2 regions of the Magnetovibrio sp. genome follow, and region 1 is predicted to be linked to the other one. Evidence: riboswitches for the same ligand, from Rfam matches in the RefSeq annotation. Region 1 holds a riboswitch; the other holds the start of a gene.
The links. A riboswitch is a leader RNA that binds a small molecule or an ion and turns the genes downstream of it on or off. The one in region 1 is predicted to bind S-adenosylmethionine.
Positions count from the first base shown of each region.

Region 2: linked by a shared signal. The riboswitch ahead of metZ (O-succinylhomoserine sulfhydrylase) and the one ahead of VIN96_RS04665 (nitrite/sulfite reductase) in region 1 are both predicted to bind S-adenosylmethionine.

Region 1 covers NZ_DATCTF010000009.1:64,542-70,145, forward strand. The annotation lists gene VIN96_RS04660 (phosphoadenylyl-sulfate reductase) at 1-230, opposite strand, end outside; gene VIN96_RS04665 (nitrite/sulfite reductase) at 227-2,272, opposite strand; SAM riboswitch at 2,492-2,571, opposite strand; gene VIN96_RS04670 (hypothetical protein) at 2,716-3,027, opposite strand; gene VIN96_RS04675 (hypothetical protein) at 3,214-3,387, shown strand; gene mobB (molybdopterin-guanine dinucleotide biosynthesis protein B) at 3,470-3,997, opposite strand; gene VIN96_RS04685 (HypC/HybG/HupF family hydrogenase formation chaperone) at 4,005-4,241, opposite strand; gene VIN96_RS04690 (hydrogenase maturation protease) at 4,299-4,784, shown strand; gene VIN96_RS04695 (hydrogenase expression/formation C-terminal domain-containing protein) at 4,927-5,397, shown strand; gene VIN96_RS04700 (hydrogenase small subunit) at 5,418-5,604, shown strand, end outside.
Region 2 covers NZ_DATCTF010000008.1:2,025-7,628, reverse strand. The annotation lists gene VIN96_RS04100 (TldD/PmbA family protein) at 1-977, opposite strand, end outside; gene metZ (O-succinylhomoserine sulfhydrylase) at 1,056-2,267, opposite strand; SAM riboswitch at 2,332-2,409, opposite strand; gene tldD (metalloprotease TldD) at 2,555-3,988, shown strand; gene VIN96_RS04085 (hypothetical protein) at 4,209-5,000, shown strand; gene VIN96_RS04080 (hypothetical protein) at 5,053-5,604, shown strand, end outside.

The DNA of each region.
Region 1 (5,604 bases):
TAGGCCACCGTTTCGTCGAATAGTTTTCCGGTGTCGACGGTGAGCACCGGGGTGGCGGCATCGACTTGCGCCACCAAGTCCAACAGCACCGCGGATTCCGCACCGAACGACGACGACACCGCGACCTTCAACCCGGTATCGGGTGCCAGCACGGCGCGCAGCAACGCCAAACCTTCCAGCCCACGTTTTTGCCACAGCCGCAGAAAATGGCTCTTGAGTGCCGTGTTCATTGGGCCGCCCCCGCAAAAAATCCCGGACCTGCAATGAAGCCCGGCACCGCGGATAAAATCCGTTCGACCTCGTCGTCGGCAACCCGTTGCCACGCCTGCAACGCCGCCAACGCGTCTCCCGGTTCACCGCCCGCCAAGACCTGCTGCTCGGCCGCGACGACATCCTTCAACCCCGATTGCAGGGTCGCATTTTGCGACCATTGTTGACGGATGGCGTCGATCAGATCCGCCGTGGGTTGCTCCGGGGCGATACCCGCGATGGTCAGCAAGCGTTGCGCGGGCAGACGCAAAGCCTCATGAACGTGGACCACGGCTTGGTCACGCTGACGCGCAGCCACGGCGCGGACCACGTCTTGACGCGCCACCCGGGCGAGATCGGACAAATGTTCCGCAACCATCGCCCCCGCCGCGCATTCGCCGGTGGAGGTTGCGGGCGGCACGAACAAGGTGTCGCTGGCGACGTCGAGACGCAGCGCCGCCGCTTGGCCGTCTGCGATACTCAGCACCGGGGCAAGGATGGTTTTGATCTGCTCCTGCCCCAGCCGTTCGGCCCACCCGCGCACGGTTTCGTCAGCCCTCTTGGTGGCCTGGATCGCCTGCATCAACAGCAGCACGGCCTTTTTCGCACGCCGCGCCGGTATAATCGGGCCGAGCACGCCGTGACGGTCCGCCTGCCCACCCAGATGAATCTGGTAATGCGGCGCGGGCTTGCCGCCGATCTTCTTGGCAATGCCGTGCAGGCCGATGTCGGCGATGTGGTGGTGACCGCAGGAATTGTGGCATCCGGATATGCGCAACCGCAACGCATCCAAACCGTCGAATTCCGGCCCCGCGTCCACCAAACTTTCCGCCAATGCGTGACTGTCGGTGATGCCGATGGCGCAGGTGTAGGTGCCGGGGCACGACACCAAATCGCTCAAGGCATGCGCGCGACCGCTGGCGTCGAGGCCGAGGTTGCGCACGGCGGAAATGAAATCCGCGACGTGCTCGCGATGCAGCCCCACAGCGACGATGTTTTGGTCGCGCCCCAGGCGCAGCTCACGTGCACCGGCGGTTTCAGCACGGTCGGCAAGCTTTTCCAGCTGCTGCGAGGTCAACCAGCCGAGCGGCACTTCGATGCGCACGTCCGCGCCCGATGTATCGCCGCCATCGCGCCATCGCACACCCGTCCATGCGCGCCGTTGCCAATCGCGGATGGCGTCGAACTGTTCGTGCACCAAGCGCACGAACTCCTCCGCGCCGAACCGCTTGACCAGGAATTTCACCCGCGCGCGGTTTTTATCCTCGCGCGACGAATGCGCCTGATGAATCCGCGCCACGGCTTCTTGAACGATCGGCAAGGCATCTTCCGTGACGAAATCGAACAGTTCGACCGCCACGGAAGGCTGCGCGCCGAGGCCGCCGCCCGCCACCACGCGAAAACCGTTTTGGCCGTCTCGCTGGGTGGCGATGAACCCCAGATCGTCAATGGCGCTGAGACCGCAATCGTGACCGCAACCCGACACCGTGGTCTTGAGCTTGCGCGGCATGTGCTGGGTTAAGGGATGGCGCAGCCAAGATCGGCTCAAACGCCCCGCCACCTCGGCCGCGTCGGTCAGTTCAGATCCGCAGAACCCGGCCTGGGGGCAAGCGACAATGGCGCGAAAGGTATTGCCGGACGCTTCGCGGGTGCTGACGCCGCCGACATTGAGGCTTTCGATCAAAGGCGCCAAATTCTTCAGCGCGATGAAGTACAACTGCACCCCTTGGCGGGTGGTGATGTGGATGTCGCCGCCGCCGAACGCCGCGTTAGCTTGTGCGATGGTGCGCGCTTGGTCCAGGCTGACCCGTCCGCCCGGTTGTTTGATGCGCATCATGTGTTCGCCCGCCTGACGCTGTTCGTAAATGCCGAAACGCAAGCGAAAGGTCTTCCATCGGTCTTCGGCCCAATCGCCGTTGATGTAGTGTGCGATGCCGGCGCGAAACGCGCCGATATCGCTCTCGGAAGCCAAGTCCTGGCTGGCGAAATCGTCAAAATCGGTATTGAGGTGTTGGTCGGTCATCATTTCATCCCTTTGAGCCGAGGACACACGTGTCCCCTCTTCGGACCGCCATAAACGGCCCGGCAAAAATCGTCTTAAGCTGAGATCAGGTGCGCGAAGGCCTTAACGGCCGTCGCTCACTTACACAGCGCAAACTCAGGTGAAATGGACATTCGGAAGTGTGAACGTGGGTTGATCGTATGCATCGGTGTACCCGCCTCTGGTCAAAATGGACCCGCGAAACCCCGTTCCGCGGCGCTTTAGCCTCGATTTGTTCACGCGGTCGCAAGCTGCCCCCTCAAATCACCGCGGGTCGATTTGGGCATGGTGCACCACACCACTCCCCGGGCCGAACCAACCCGATGGCGCTTATAAAACACGTATGCTGTGTTTAAGTCAACTATTGAATCATATTTTTATGTTCTTTATTTTTAATATACATTATAATTTTGTTTTTATTGCATCTAGGGTTCATTTTTAAGCTTTTCGATGATCGGCCCCATGGCGCGGAAACGCAGAAATGCACCGCCGAGAATGAACAGAACCCCGGCGAGCGCCCAGTAAATGGGATGAATTTTCAGCTCGATGTTGGACAGAAAATACCCCCGCGCCGGTTCCAACAAGGTGCCCAAAACCAGATACACGGCGGTGAACAACACCGCCACGATGCCGATGCGCATCATCAAGGCGTGTAGATAATAGCTGGTCGGCTGTGTGACCCGCATATCATGCTCGACGCGGTCCCAAAAATCGTCGCCGTCGGTTTTTAAGGTCATCGCTCGATTCCTTCTTACCGTCTGGGGAACGCTCATCTTGTCGTTCAAGATGTAAACAATTCGCAAAGCCTCGATTCGCACATTGAATCCAAACGATAATTTTCAGATCTCTTAAACTCATGGAAAGGTTTTGCAGGCCATACTGGACCTCGGCCAAGAACGGCCGAAGGACTTAAGGAGGCCACCATGAGGCACGACCTGAAAGTCCGTGAGGACACGGGCAACGAAATCGCCCTCTTTGCGGACAACTTGGTCCTTCATTTGGGTGTAGAAGATGCCCTTCGCGTTTGCCGTGACAATTCCTGGCACGGCGTTATGCGTGAGATCCAAGGGCGCCTGAACGAAGGCACATATCACTGAGCTGCGGATAACGGCTCACATGGGCGTCTCAAAGACGCGATGCGCGCACCCTACCCTCAACATCGGGCCCTGGTGCGGGGCGTTATGCTTCGAGCCTTAGATAGCTGACGATATAATCCGCCACCGCCTCGACGTCGTTGAGGTCGATCTGCACCACGCCCACCCCATCGAACCTATCGTCCGTCGCCACCGCGACCACGCTGTCGTCCGTCAGGCACAACAGGTCTTTGCCGCGCGATGGTCGATTGACCTCGATTTTTGGATACTTATGGGACTTGAAGCCTTCGATCAACAAGATGTCCACCGCAGCCATTTGCGCGATCAAGGCGTCGATTTCATATTCCGGCTCGTCGCGCAATTCGTGCAGCAACGCCCAGCGTTTACGTGAGGTCAGCAAGACCTCTTTCGCACCGGCTTCGCGATGGCGATAGCTGTCCTTGCCCGGGCGGTCCATGTCGAAATCGTGATGGGTGTGCTTCATGGTCGAAACCGTGTAGCCCCGCTCTGTCAGAACCGGAATCAAATCCGACAGCAAGGTGGTCTTGCCGCTGCCGCTCCACCCGACGATACCGATAATGTGTTTGGGACCTTGATGCATGGTCGTCGTCATCAAAGCGTCAACCCGCTTGGTCGAGGGCGTCGAGGATTTCGCCGAACAACTCGTAAGACTTCAACGCCTCGTCTTCCGCCACCACGCGCTGGGCGAATTTCATGTGCACGATGATGTATTCGCCCACCTTCGGCGGCGCGTCGGCCATCAACGTCAGATCTGCCCAACGCTCTTCGCCCAAGGCGGTGCAGCGCGCGCGTTGGCCTTCGATGGCTTCGATTTTCATAGGCACCGTCAAACACATAAAACCGTCACGTCCTTTTCATTGGTTCCGTACCCAGAACTATGTATGCTCGCCGCCATGGTGACAAGTGAAGACACGATTTTGATTCTCGGGCTCGGCAATATCTTGCTGACCGACGAAGGCGTGGGCGTGCATGTGGTCGAACATCTGCGCGAAAATCCCCCTGTCAGCACCGCCCACCTGAAACTCATGGACGGCGGCACCATGGGCCTGACATTGCTCATCGACATGGAAGACGCCGACGCCATGATCGTGGTGGACGCCGCTCTTCTCGACCGCGAACCCGGCGCGGTGCAGGTCTTCGAGGGCGAGGACATGGACTATTTCCTGCGTCATCGCGGCCGTAGCCCGCACGATATCGGCCTCGACGACATCCTCGACGGCTTACGCCTGCGTGAAGCGGTTCCCGAATGCCGTGCGTTGGTGGGAATCCAGCCCGCCGTGCTCACGGTCGGAGAGAATTTAACCCCCGCCGTCAAATCTGCCGTTCCCAAGGCTGCAGACGCCATCCAAAGCCTGCTAGCTTCCTGGAAAATCACTTAAATTAGAACATACCGATAATCTAATTTAGATTCCCCTTAAGAATTTACGTTATTTTTTTGTGAATAAATTGCCAGACAATTGTCTTTGGTCTAGACTTAGCAATTGGGGGAGTCACGGGTTTCGTTTTAGGGGATCGTCACCCATGGATTGCAACACATCAAGTACCAAAGCATCGCCCTTGGGCGGTGAGTCCGTCGGCGACGCCATCGACGACGTGCTGTCGTTTGTGGCGACGGGTAACGCCTCGCCGGTCCTGCATGAAATCAAACACGCACTGACCAAACTGCTCGAAAGCGGCACGGAATGCGTCATCGACCTCGGCGCCATTCCGTTCGCGCCCGGCGATGACCGTATCCTCAACGAGGTGCTCGGCGACGGTGAAGTGCATGCTGTGCTATCGATCATGGGCGAAAGCCATGTGCGCGAGACCTCGATCCCCGGCGTGTGGCGCGTCGACCACTTCGATGATAACGGCGAGCAACAATCGCGCTTCATCGAAATCACCTTTATGCCCGATATTCTCAAAACGCAGCGTGAAGACGCCGAACGAGGTCTCGCGACCTTGTCCGAGCGCCTGGACACGCCCGAAACCAAGTCTGACGACAATCGGTAATTCCAGAGGGGTATCCTGAAATGGCGAATAAACCAATGTTACCGGAACTGATGAAAACCCATGGCATCAGCCGCCGCGCCTTCATGAAGTATTGCGCGTCGCTGACCTCGCTGATGGCGCTTTCACCCGCCATGGTGCCGCGTGTCGCCCATGCGCTGGAAACCGCCAAGCGGCCGTCTGTGATCTGGCTGTCGTTTCAAGAGTGCA
Region 2 (5,604 bases), on a different contig from region 1:
TGGCGCGCCGAGCGCAGGTCCAGGAACCACGTGGTCAGTTTGCCGTTGTCGATGACGTTGCGCCGTTGGGTGGGTAGGCCTTCGTCGTCGAACGCGGCGGAGCGCAAGCCGCGGATGCGGTGCGGGTCGTCGACGATGGTAACGCCCGGCGCAAAGATGTCTTGGCCCATTTTGTCCTTGAGGAACGAGGTGCCACGCGCGATGGAGGAGCCGTTGATCGCGCTCGATAGATGCCCGACCAGAGAGCGCGCGGCGCGGTTGTCGAACACCACCGGCACTTGCTGGGTCTTGGCCTTTTTCGGGTTGAGACGTTTGACCGCGCGTTCGCCCGCGCTGCGACCGATGGCTTCCGGGCTTTGCAGGTCTTCAGCCCACACAGCGCCGGTGTAATCGTAATCGCGTTCCATCCCGGTGCCTTGGCCCGCCAACATTGACGCGCTGAGGCTGTGGCGCGAGCGCTGATAGGTGTGCGCAAACCCGTTGGACGCGGCGAACGCGATGGACGATTGGCTGAAGCTTGCGTGCGCGCCTTCGGAATTGCTGACGCCGGCCACGGCCAAGCCCGCCTCTTCGGCGGTGCGCGCGGCTTCGGTCAGCTCGTCGGTGCTGGGCTCGGACGGGTCGAACATGTCGAAATCGGTGAACTCGGTGGCCAGCTGGTCGGGGTCCGCCAAACCCGCAAAGGGATCCTCGGGGACCGACTTGGCCATGGCGACGGCGCGTTCGACCAATTCGCTTAATGCCCGCTTGCCGATGTCGGACGACGACACGATGGCTTGGGATTTGCCGACGAACACGCGCAGGCCCAAATCCATGCCTTCGGAACGTTCCAGTTGTTCGACCTCGCCCATGCGCCACGACAGCGACAGGGACGTGCCTTCGGCGAACAGCGCGTCCGCCGCGTCCGCGCCTTGGGATTGGGCGGACTTGATCAGGTCTTGCAACAGGTTGAGCTTGTCTTGGATGGAATCCGGCATCGTGTTCCTTAAAGTTTGGAAGTGGTCCCCAGACTATGTAGGGGATTAAACGCCGTTCGCCAAGGCCTAGCGGCTAAATCAGGCCAAAGCTTGGGCCAGATCGTCGATCAGGTCGCGCACATCCTCGATACCCACCGACAAGCGAATGGTGCCCGCCGTGATGCCCGCCGCCAATTGCTCGTCCACGGTCATCTTTTGATGGGTGGTGGTGGCGGGGTGGGTGATCAGGCTTTTGACGTCGCCCAAGTTGTTGGAGATGTCGATGATGCTCAGCTTGTTCATGATCTTGAACGCCGCGTTCTTGCCGCCCTTGACGTTGAACGCGACGATGGTGCCGCCACGGCCGGACATCTGCTTCATCGCCAGATCGTGCTGGGGATGGGATGCGAGGCCCGGATACATCACCTGTTCGATGGCGTCTTGGCTGCTGAGGAATTCCGCCACAGCGAGTGCATTGTCGCATTGGCGGGTGACGCGCAGTTCGACCGTTTCCAGCCCTTTGAGCAGAACCCAGGCGTTGAACGGGCTGAGGCTGGGGCCGGTCTGGCGCAGGAACGGCGCAACGGTATTTTCCATGTAGTCTTCGTTGTTGGACAAGATCGCCCCGCCCAGCGAACGGCCTTGGCCGTCGATGTGTTTGGTGGCGCTGTAGGTCACCACGTCCGCGCCCAGTTCAAGGGGATGCTGCAACACGGTGCTGGCGAAGGCGTTGTCGACCACCACCAGTGCACCGGCCTTATGCGCCAGGTCCGAGACCGCCGCGATGTCGGTGATCGACAGCGCCGGGTTGGACGGCGTTTCCAGGAACACGGCTTGCGCCGGTGTGCTTAGTGCTTTGGCCCAAGCGTTCAAATCGGTGCCGTCGACGAATTCCGCGGTGATGCCCCAACGCGGCAAGATCGCGTTGATCACGTGGTAACACGCCCCGAACAGCGCCGATGCGGCGACGATGCGATCGCCGGTTTTCAGATGCGCGGCCAGCGCGGCGAACACCGCGGCCATGCCGCTAGAGGTGCCTTTGCAGAATTTCGCGCCTTCGACGGCGGCAAGGCGTTCTTCGAAGATGCTCAGCGTCGGGTTGCCGTAACGGGAATAAACATAATGGTCTTCCTCGCCGGTGAAGGACCGTTCCGCCTGTTCGGCGCTGTCGTAGACATAACCCGACGTCAGGAACAACGCCTCGCTGGTTTCACCGTAGGGCGTGCGTTCCAGCCCGCCGCGCACTTGTTGGGTGGCGGGACGCCAAGACGATGTGTCAGGTTTGTTGCTGCTGTTGCTCGATTGGGGCATGTTCCGGTTATCCTTCAAAAAAACAAAAAAAAGCCCGGACCGAAGGCCAGGGCATTACATTTGCTTTCCCGTTGCTTCGGCCTTTTAGCGGATTGTTTTACGTGGCCGCAAGCCGACCGGCCAAATCACCACGTAGTTCACGCCATAACATGTCGAACCAGACGCGAATCGTCAAGATTTTCCTGCGCTGGCGAAGCGCGATTAAAACCCTATATATGCGGTGCGACCCTTGCAGCGCCGCGCCCCCTCTGGCATACGGGAAGGCGCACATCTAACGGAGACCGCTCATGTCCAATTCCGCGACCACCAATCAGCTTTTCTTCGAACATACCGGCATGGACCGGGGCCGCGTCACCGGCCTTGTCGAAGAGGCGCTCGGCGGGGCGGACGACGGCGAGCTGTTTTTGGAATACCGCCAATCCGAAAGCCTGTTGTTCGACGACGGCCAGTTGAAGTCGGCCAATTTCGACACCGCCCAAGGTTTCGGCCTGCGTGCGGTGGCGGACGAAACGGCAGGCTATGCCCATGCGACGGAATTGTCTGAGGACGCCATCAAGCGCGCCGGGCAAACCGTAAAGACCGTCTGTAACGGTCACGGCGGCACCTTGGCCGAGGCCCCCAAGGGCACCAACGTCAAACTGTACGGCGACATGAACCCGCTGCAAGGCATGGCGTTCGACGCCAAGGTCAAGCTGCTGGGCGACATCGACGCGTATGTGCGCGGTAAGGACCCGCGGGTCAAACAGGTGTCGGTCTCGCTCGCAGGCAACTGGCAGGCCGTGGAGATTTTGCGCCCCGGTGGCCACAGCGCGGCGGACATCCGCCCGCTGGTACGCATCAATGTCTCGGTGGTGGTGGAACAGGACGGGCGCATGGAAAGCGGTTCGTTCGGCGCGGGCGGCCGGGCCGAATACGCGCAGTGGATCACCCCGGAAAACTGGGCCAACATCGCCGACGAAGCCCTGCGCCAAGCCATCGTGAACTTGGATAGCGTGCCCGCCCCGGCCGGTGAAATGACCGTGGTGCTCGGCCCCGGCTGGCCGGGCGTGTTGCTGCACGAAGCGGTGGGCCACGGCTTGGAAGGCGATTTCAACCGCAAAAAGACCTCGGCGTTCGCCGGCCTGTTGGGCGAACGCGTTGCGGCCAAGGGCGTCACCGTGGTCGACGACGGCACCATGCAGGACCGTCGCGGCTCGCTCAGCATCGACGACGAAGGCACGCCGACGTCGAACACCGTTCTGATTGAGGACGGCATCCTCAAAGGCTTCATGCAAGACCGCATGAACGCGCGCCTGATGGGGATGGAGGCGACCGGCAACGGGCGCCGTCAAAGCTACGCCCATGCCCCGGTGCCGCGCATGACCAACACGTATATGTTGGGGGGCGATATGGAGCCTGAGGAAATTATTCAGTCGGTGAAAAACGGTCTTTACGCGGTCAACTTCGGCGGCGGTCAGGTCGACATCACGTCCGGCAAGTATGTCTTTAGCTGCACCGAAGCCTACAAGATCGAAGACGGTAAAATCGCCGCCCCGGTCAAAGGCGCGACATTGATCGGCAACGGGCCGGAAGACCTCAAGCGCGTCACCATGATCGGCAACGACATGAAGCTCGATACCGGTGTCGGCATGTGCGGCAAGGATGGCCAGAGCGTGCCGGTCGGCGTCGGTCAGCCGACCATGCGCATCGAAAACCTCACCGTCGGCGGCACGGCGGCTTAACCGTCTGCATCTTCGCATCGAAAAAAAACGCCGCCCATGCCAACGCGCTGGGCGGTGTTTTTGCGCGCGGGGGTGCGGGGGAAAACGAAAATAGGTAAAAAATCCTTGACAGAAAAGGCGCGAACATATACTCTGCTTGCAACGACAGGGCGAAGTGTGTCTGGACTGTTCCGCCCTGGGTGGGTATGAATTTAAGGACGTTCATGTTCGTGAGGTTCAAATGCCCGTCCTGAAATCCCTGCCGACCCCGTTTCGCGCCTTGTCCATCGCCGCATTGATTGCGGTCTTGTTCAGCGCCAGTTTTGTTTCTTCCGTGCGCGCGGACGAAGCGTACGACCGCAGAAGCGTTCGGACCTACATCGATTTGACCTACAGCGACGACACACCGGTTCGGCGTTTCAGGGGCGATGTGACGTGGCTGGTGAAAGGCATGGAAGGTCTCAGCAGTGCCGACACCCAAGCCGTCTTCGATCTCTTCGATCAATTCACGGGGAACGCATTGCGCAAAGGCGACGATGAAACCGCCAACCTCACCATCGACTATGTGAAGAACGTGGCTTTCGAAGCCATGACGCCGGATTACAGACCGCGCATGCAAGGCGACGTTGCGGACGATGCGTATGTGGAAACTCTCAATCAGGTGGCGGAAAACCGTAAAAATCTGGTTGCCAATTTTTTAACGTCCGATCTCGATCAAACCATCATCGCGGCCTCCGCGCTGGCGGAAAACCATTGGGCGAAGCGCGGCACCTATATCCCGCCGCGCCGCTACTTGATGCAGATCGTATTTTTCATGCTCACGGGCACGAAAAAGGGTGGGGCGGTATATGAATCCGTGCAAGCTTCCGTCCCGGATTTGCCGGAATTCACGGAACTTCCCATTTTGGACGAAGCGCTGATCTACGTTCTGTATTCCAACAACAATTGGAACGCTCTGCCGACTGAGCGCGCTCGCGAAGAGCTGCTCAACGCCATGATGACTTATCTGCAAAGCACCGGCCGGGGATTGTGATGGGATGACACGGCCCTTTTTCAAACGGCTGATCAAAGCTTGCGCCCTGGTCGTGGCGCTGAGCATCACAGTCGATGGCGTCGCCAAGGCGGAAAGTCCGTATCCGCGTACCCAGGTCGAAAACCATCTGCGGGCGATGTTTCCAGATCTTGGACTAGGCGCTATGTCGGCGGTTTTTTCCGGTGCGGGGCCGATGGATTTTGATGTATTTGCAAAGAATGAGCGCATTCGTTTCTCTTTTTATGATGTGAAATCATTTGAGCGAGATAATAGGAATGCCATTTTATTTGAGTTGTTCGACGAAGTTTTGAAATTTCCTGCGGTAGGGGTCAACCCCAACAAAGATGCCGCTGACCTATATATTTTGGTTCCTGACAACTTGCCATTTGCAGCTATGTATCCGGCTTATAAAAAACTGCTCAAGTCGGGCTCGGAATCTGAACAAGACTATATCCAAGATTTGCGTAAGGCTGAGACCGGCGGCGCCATTTTCCAAGCCAAAAGGTATATGCGCAATACGGGCGAGCCCCTTGTGGTGGTGGCGACGGAACGCGATGTCTTGAGCGCGCCGGAACGGTTTTCTTTCGATGCGCAAATTCGTTTT